Tolumonas auensis DSM 9187: one gene and its partner. The protein of the gene in region 2 interacts with the protein of the main gene of each other region in a pairwise test. Links are inferred from orthologs where the notes say so. Each region holds a gene or a part of one and is shown on either strand. Other genes may lie near its edges. The genes, in order: ileS and rbsB.

The links.
Region 1: the proteins of rbsB (region 2) and ileS interact in binary tests that used the Escherichia coli proteins (3 or more experiments, as listed by UniProt). The link is inferred for Tolumonas auensis DSM 9187 from one-to-one orthologs.

What each region holds. Positions count from the first base shown.
Region 1 is NC_012691.1:3,235,351-3,239,058, forward strand. Bases 73-3,457 are described here. They hold ileS (isoleucine--tRNA ligase), read right to left. Parts: upstream 3,090-3,457; coding sequence 273-3,089; downstream 73-272. Other genes in these bases: lspA (signal peptidase II), read right to left, coding at 73-276; ribF (bifunctional riboflavin kinase/FAD synthetase), read right to left, coding at 3,095-3,457. Outside these bases: more of lspA, read right to left, coding at 1-72; more of ribF, read right to left, coding at 3,458-3,708. UniProt on the Escherichia coli protein: Catalyzes the attachment of isoleucine to tRNA(Ile). As IleRS can inadvertently accommodate and process structurally similar amino acids such as valine, to avoid such errors it has two additional distinct tRNA(Ile)-dependent editing activities.
Region 2 is NC_012691.1:642,449-645,646, forward strand. What follows is about bases 324-3,198. They hold rbsB (ribose ABC transporter substrate-binding protein RbsB), read left to right. Parts: upstream 324-1,257; coding sequence 1,258-2,139; downstream 2,140-3,198. Other genes in these bases: rbsC (ribose ABC transporter permease), read left to right, coding at 324-1,229; rbsK (ribokinase), read left to right, coding at 2,193-3,116; TOLA_RS02975 (substrate-binding domain-containing protein), read left to right, coding at 3,122-3,198. In the rest of the region: ribose ABC transporter ATP-binding protein RbsA, read left to right, coding at 1-246; more of rbsC, read left to right, coding at 243-323. UniProt on the Escherichia coli protein: Part of the ABC transporter complex RbsABC involved in ribose import. Binds ribose. Also serves as the primary chemoreceptor for chemotaxis.

The DNA of each region.
Region 1 (3,708 bases), 2.6 Mb from region 2 along the record:
TGCCGGTGCCTTTGCCATAGCAACAGCCAGAACCCCGGAAATCACAATGGCTAACCCGCTGAATAACCACCGTTGCCAGCCTTCTGCATCCGCCAGAAAACTAAATGCCGCGCCAGTGTTATAGACATGCACCAGATTAAAGAACGGAGTGATGACCACTCCGTGTCCATAAGGAATGTGCTGCATAATCGCCAGCTTCGCGGCCTGATCCAGCACAATGGCAAATACTGCCAGCCACATCCAGCGCAGACCTGTTCCAGTCAGTAAGCTCATCATGCAAAACGGCGAACTTCGCCTTCTCCAGCCACGTTAGTAACGCAACGGCCACAAATATCACCGTGACCTTCATGAGAGCCTACATCGTCAACATGGTGCCAGCAGCGTTCACACTTCGCCGCACTACTCACCGCAACCTGTAACCACAAACCAGCAACTTCCGTTGCCTGAGTATTTTCCGGCTGCGCATCCGCATCCTGTACTGCTGCTTTAGAGGTCAGTAACACGAAACGCAGTTCATCACTCAGCAGACGTAACTTCGCCGCCAGCTCAGCGTTGGCAAACAGAGTAACTTCCGCCTGCAGGGAACTGCCGATCAGTTTATCGTTACGTGCCACTTCCAGCGCTTTGTTGACTTCCGCACGAACGGTTAATAAATCCGCCCACACATTATCATCCAGCGCTTCGCCTGCCTGCATAGCAAACAAGCCAGTATACCATTCGCCTGTCATCACGAACTGATCGCGCTGACCTGGCAACAGTTTCCAAATTTCTTCGGCAGTAAAGCTCATGATTGGCGCCAACCAGCGAACCATTGCTTCCACGATATGGAACAATGCGGTCTGACAAGAACGACGGGCAATACTGTCTGCTTTGGCGGTGTACTGACGATCTTTGATGATATCCAGATAGAAAGAACCCATTTCCACGGAACAGAACTGCATCAGTTTCTGGGTCACAATATGGAAATCATAGTTATCGTAAGCGGCGATGATTTCTTCCTGAACTGCCTTGGCTCGGCTGACAGCCCAACGATCCAGCACAACCATCTCTTCTGGCTGCACCATGTCAGTTTCAGGATTGAAACCATTCAGGTTCGCCAGGAAGAAACGGGCGGTGTTACGGATACGACGATACGCATCCGCAGAGCGTTTCAGGATCTCATCAGATACGGTCATTTCACCGGTATAATCGGTTGAGGCGACCCACAGACGCAGAATATCCGCACCCAGCTTGTTCATGACGTCTTGCGGGCTAACGACGTTACCCAGCGACTTCGACATCTTGCGACCATGACCATCCACAGTAAAACCGTGGGTCAGCACCTGACGGTAAGGTGCCTGATGTTTCATGGCGACACCAATCATCAGGGAAGACATGAACCAGCCACGATGCTGATCTGAACCTTCCAGATACATATCTGCTGCATGGCCATTGAATTCAGGACGCACATCAACCACAGATGCATGTGTTGAACCTGAGTCAAACCAGACATCCAGTGTATCCGGGACTTTCTCGTAATCGGCAGCTTCAGCACCCAGCAACTCAGCAGGATCCAGATCCCACCATGCCTGAATGCCTTTAGCTTCGACACGTTTGGCGACTTCTTCCATCAGTTCCAGCGCGCGCGGATGCAGTGCCTGAGTCTCTTTATGCACAAACAACGCGATAGGCACACCCCAGGTACGCTGACGAGAGATACACCAGTCCGGACGGTTTTCTACCATCGCTTCAATACGGTTCTGACCCCATTCAGGGATCCAGCGCACGCCCTTAATCTCGGACAATGCTTTCTGACGCAAGCCAGCCTGTTCCATGCTGATAAACCACTGAGGGGTAGCACGGAAAATAATCGGCGTTTTATGGCGCCAGCAATGCGGATAAGAGTGCAGATAAGCTTCATGATGCAGCAGTGCACCGTGCTCACGCAGCACATCAACGACTTTATCGTTGGCTTTGAATACATGCTGACCGGCAAACAATGGCGTATCCGCTAAATAAGTACCATTACCTGCAACAGGGTTAGCCACTTCCAGATCGTATTTTTTACCAACCACAAAGTCTTCCTGACCATGACCTGGTGCAGTGTGTACCGCGCCGGTACCGGAATCCGTCGTTACGTGATCACCCAGCACAACCGGTACAGTGAAATCATAGAACGGATGATGGAAACGCAGCAGTTCCAGATCTGCACCCGCACAACGACCCAGAATGGTGAAATCAGTGATTTTGGCGCGGGCTAATACTGACTCATACAGCGCAGCACCCAGCACCAGACGTTCCGGCTGCTCACCATTGACCTGAACCAGCACATACTCCAGTTCCGGATGTAATGCGACACCGCGGTTAGCAGGCAGCGTCCAGGGGGTTGTGGTCCAAATAACGACAGATAACGGACCTTCACCGGCAGCCGCAAACTTGCCAGCCACCAGCGCTTCATCTTCGGCACGGAAACGGACATCTATCGCCGGTGATTTTTTATCGTAGTATTCAACTTCCGCTTCAGCCAATGCCGAACCACAATCGGTACACCAGTGCACCGGTTTAGAACCTTTGTGCAGATGACCGTTAGCAATGATTTTGCTCAAAGAACGGATGATGTTGGCTTCAGTGTTGAAATCCATCGTCAGATACGGATGTTCCCAGTCGCCCAGCACACCAAGACGGATAAAATCGGTTTTCTGTGCCTCTACCTGAGTCTTGGCATATTTACGGCACTCTTCACGGAACTGGGCAGCGGTAACCTTCTCACCCGGTTTCCCAACCATACCTTCCACTTTCAGTTCGATTGGCAGACCATGACAGTCCCAACCCGGAATGTACGGAGAATCAAAACCGGATAACCCTTTGGATTTAATAATAATATCTTTCAGGATCTTATTGACGGAGTGACCAATATGAATGCTGCCGTTAGCGTAAGGCGGGCCATCATGCAGAATGAATGATTTTTTACCTGCCTTGGCTTTGCGGATCGCCCCGTACAAATCTTGTTTGTACCAGTTTTTCAGCATTTCCGGCTCACGTTTCGCCAGATCGCCACGCATCGGAAACGCGGTTTCCGGCAGGTTCAAAGTATGTTTATAGTCGCTCATCAGTCCTAAATTCCATCAGGTTCAACACTGGCATCCGGCAAACCAAACCATTGTCTGGCCTGCCGGGCGTCCGCTGTTATCTGTGTTTGTAATGCGGTAAATGAAGGAAATTTCTGTTCATCCCGCAATTTGTGGCATACCCGGATTTGTAACTGCTTACCATACAAATCGTCTTTAAAATCAAAAATGTGTACTTCTAATTGTGAGCGTGTTCCACTGACCGTCGGACGAAATCCGATATTAGCCACACCGAAGTGCATCTTACCCGCAATCAGGATCTGAACGGCATACACGCCCTGAATAGGCACCACCAGCCTTTTCAGATGAATATTGGCGGTAGGAAAACCAATAGTTCGTCCCAGTTTAGCACCGTGAGCTACGCGTCCGGAAATACTGTACGGATGTCCCAGCATGAGCTCAACGTCCGCCAAACGGCCATCCCGCAATGCTTCACGTAACAATGTGCTGCTGACCCGTTGCTGATCATGCAGCAACGTATCCGTGCTTAATACCTGAAAACCATGTCGCTTACCGGCTTCAACTAATAAAGCAAAATCACCGCTGCGGTGTAAACCGAAACGAAAATCATCGCCAATCACCAGAAAACGCACCGACAGTT
Region 2 (3,198 bases):
GAACCGACCCGTGGCGTGGATGTCGGTGCCAAGAAAGAGATTTACCAGCTGATCAATCAATTTAAGCAGGAAGGCTTAAGCATCATTCTGGTCTCATCCGAAATGCCGGAAGTGCTGGGCATGAGTGATCGGATACTGGTGATGCACGAAGGGAAAATTTGTGGTGAATTTGATCGCGCTGAAGCGACCCAGGAACGACTGATGGCCTGTGCCGTTGGTAAAACGGTAGGACAACACGCAGCATGAGTACTCAAACCATGAACGCTAAATCTAACTCTGATTCATCCCGCTGGTTCAGTAAACAATGGTGGTTAGAACAGAAAGCTCTGATTGCCCTTTTGATTCTGATCGCGGTAGTTTCCGCATTAAACCCTAACTTCTTTACCGTCGATAACCTGCTGAATATTCTGCGTCAGACGTCGGTCAACGCCATCATGGCGGTCGGCATGACGCTGGTGATCCTGACGGCCGGTATTGATTTGTCGGTGGGCTCGGTGCTGGCATTGTGTGGCGCATTTGCCGCTGCGATGCTGGGGCACGAGTTACCGATCTTTGTGACCGTACCGGTTGTGTTACTGGCGGGTGCACTGCTCGGCGGGGTCAGTGGTGTGATCATCGCGAAAGGCCGGGTGCAGGCATTTATTGCCACTTTGGTCACTATGACTTTGCTGCGTGGCGCTACTTTGGTATTTACCGATGGTCGTCCGATCAGCACCGGTTTCTCTGATGCATCCGATGCTTTTGCCTGGTTTGGTACCGGCTATCTGTTCGGTATTCCGGTTCCTGTCTGGCTGATGGTGGTGGTATTCGCGACAGCCTGGTATCTGCTGAATCATACTCGTATTGGTCGCTACATTTATGCCCTGGGCGGCAATGAAGCGGCGACCAGTCTCTCCGGTATTAATGTCGACCGGATCAAAATCATTGTCTATGCCGCTTGTGGTTTCTTGTCTGCGCTGGCCGGGATCATCGTGACCTCCCGTTTGTCATCTGCACAACCCACTGCCGGCACAGGCTATGAACTGGATGCTATCGCTGCCGTTGTTCTGGGCGGTACCAGTCTCGCTGGTGGTAAAGGACGGATCTCGGGAACCCTGATCGGTGCTTTCATTATCGGCTTTCTAAACAATGCTCTGAACCTGCTCGATGTTTCTTCTTACTACCAGATGATTGTCAAAGCGACAGTAATTCTGCTGGCAGTACTGATTGATCACAAGAGCAGTAAATAACCCCTGAATCGAGGAAAAAGCTATGAATATGAAAAAGTTAGCAACTCTGGTTTCTGCTGTGGTGTTGAGTAGTTCAGTATCCGTCTCCGCGATGGCGAAAGATACAATGGCACTGGTGGTTTCCACACTGAACAACCCGTTCTTTGTGACACTGAAAGACGGTGCGGAAGCCAAGGCCAAAGAGCTGGGTTACGACCTGCTGGTACTGGATTCTCAGAATGACCCTGCCAAAGAGCTGGCTAATGTGGAAGATTTAACCGTTCGTGGGGTGAAAATATTACTGATTAACCCGACTGATTCGGATGCCGTCGGTAATGCGATTGCCATGGCGAACAAAGCGAAATTGCCGGTCTTGACACTGGATCGTGGCGCTAATAAAGGCACCGTCGTGAGCCATATCGCTTCCGATAATATCGCGGGCGGTAAAATGGCGGGTGACTTCATTGCTACTAAACTGGGTGAAAAAGCCAAAATTATCCAGCTGGAAGGGATTGCCGGAACTTCGGCGGCCCGTGATCGTGGCGCCGGATTCAAACAAGCTGCGGATGCGCATAGTTTCGACATCCTGGCCAGCCAACCCGCAGATTTTGATCGCACCAAAGGCCTGAACGTCATGGAAAACCTGCTGTCTGGTAATGGGGATGTGCAGGCTGTCTTTGCCCAGAATGATGAAATGGCATTAGGTGCTGTTCGTGCACTGCAGGCTGCCGGTAAAGATAAAGTGCTGGTGGTCGGATTTGATGGTACCGATGACGGTATGAAAGCTGTGGAGAAAGGCATGATGGCCGCAACCATTGCGCAGCAACCGGATCAGATTGGTGCGATTGGTGTCGAAACAGCCGATAAAGTACTGAAAGGTGAGACTGTTCCGGCCAATATTCCGGTACCACTGAAAGTAATTTCTAAATAATGTCAGTCTGTACCCGCCTTTGTGCGGGTACTTTTTTTTTGCCGGAGCAGAAGATGAGCAAAAAACTGGTCGTTCTCGGCAGCGTGAATGCCGACCACGTATTATCTGTACCCCGCTTTCCGAAACCAGGTGAAACGCTGGTCGGAAGCGGTTATCACATTGCTTATGGCGGCAAGGGGGCGAATCAGGCCGTCGCGGCTGGCCGTACTGGCGCCGATATTGCTTTCATTGCCTGTGTGGGCAGTGATGATATCGGTGCCCGCATGCGGGAGCAGTTTGCGGCAGACGGTATTGATACTCAGGCGGTGATGGCGATAGAAGGCACCACCACCGGCGTTGCCATGATCTGGGTTTCCGCGGATGGAGAAAACTGCATCGGTATTTCTGCCGGTGCCAATGCAGAACTAACGCCCGCCCGCCTGCAACCGCATCTGCCATTGATCGCTGATGCGGATGTGTTGCTGATGCAGCTGGAAAGTCCGCTAAGCACGGTGGAAGCGGCCGCACAGACGGCAAGAATTGCGGGAACAAAAGTGATCCTGAATCCGGCTCCGGCCCAGGCATTACCGGAATCACTGTTACGGCTGGTCGATGTCATCACCCCCAATGAAACAGAAGCGCAGGCGCTGACGGGCGTGGTCGTTGACACCGAACAGGACGCACAAAAAGCGGCGGATGTCCTGCATACCTATGGCATAAGTACGGTGTTAATTACGTTAGGTGCCAGAGGGGTTTGGGTGAGTGAACAGGGCAAAGGTGAACTGATCCCTGGTTTCCGGGTACAGGCGCTGGATACCACGGCGGCGGGCGATACCTTTAACGGCGCTTTGGTCACGGCAGAGCTGGAAGGGTTGCCATTACGCCAGGCGATTCGTTTTGCGCATGCAGCTGCGGCGATTTCCGTGACCCGTTCCGGCGCACAACCTTCGATTCCGGTAAGATCTGAGGTGGATGCGTTTCTGGCAGCAAGGAGTTAGCAATTTTGGCCACCATGAAAGATGTCGCCCGGTTAGCGGGTGTTTCAACCTCCACGGTTTCACATGTGGTGAACAACACGCG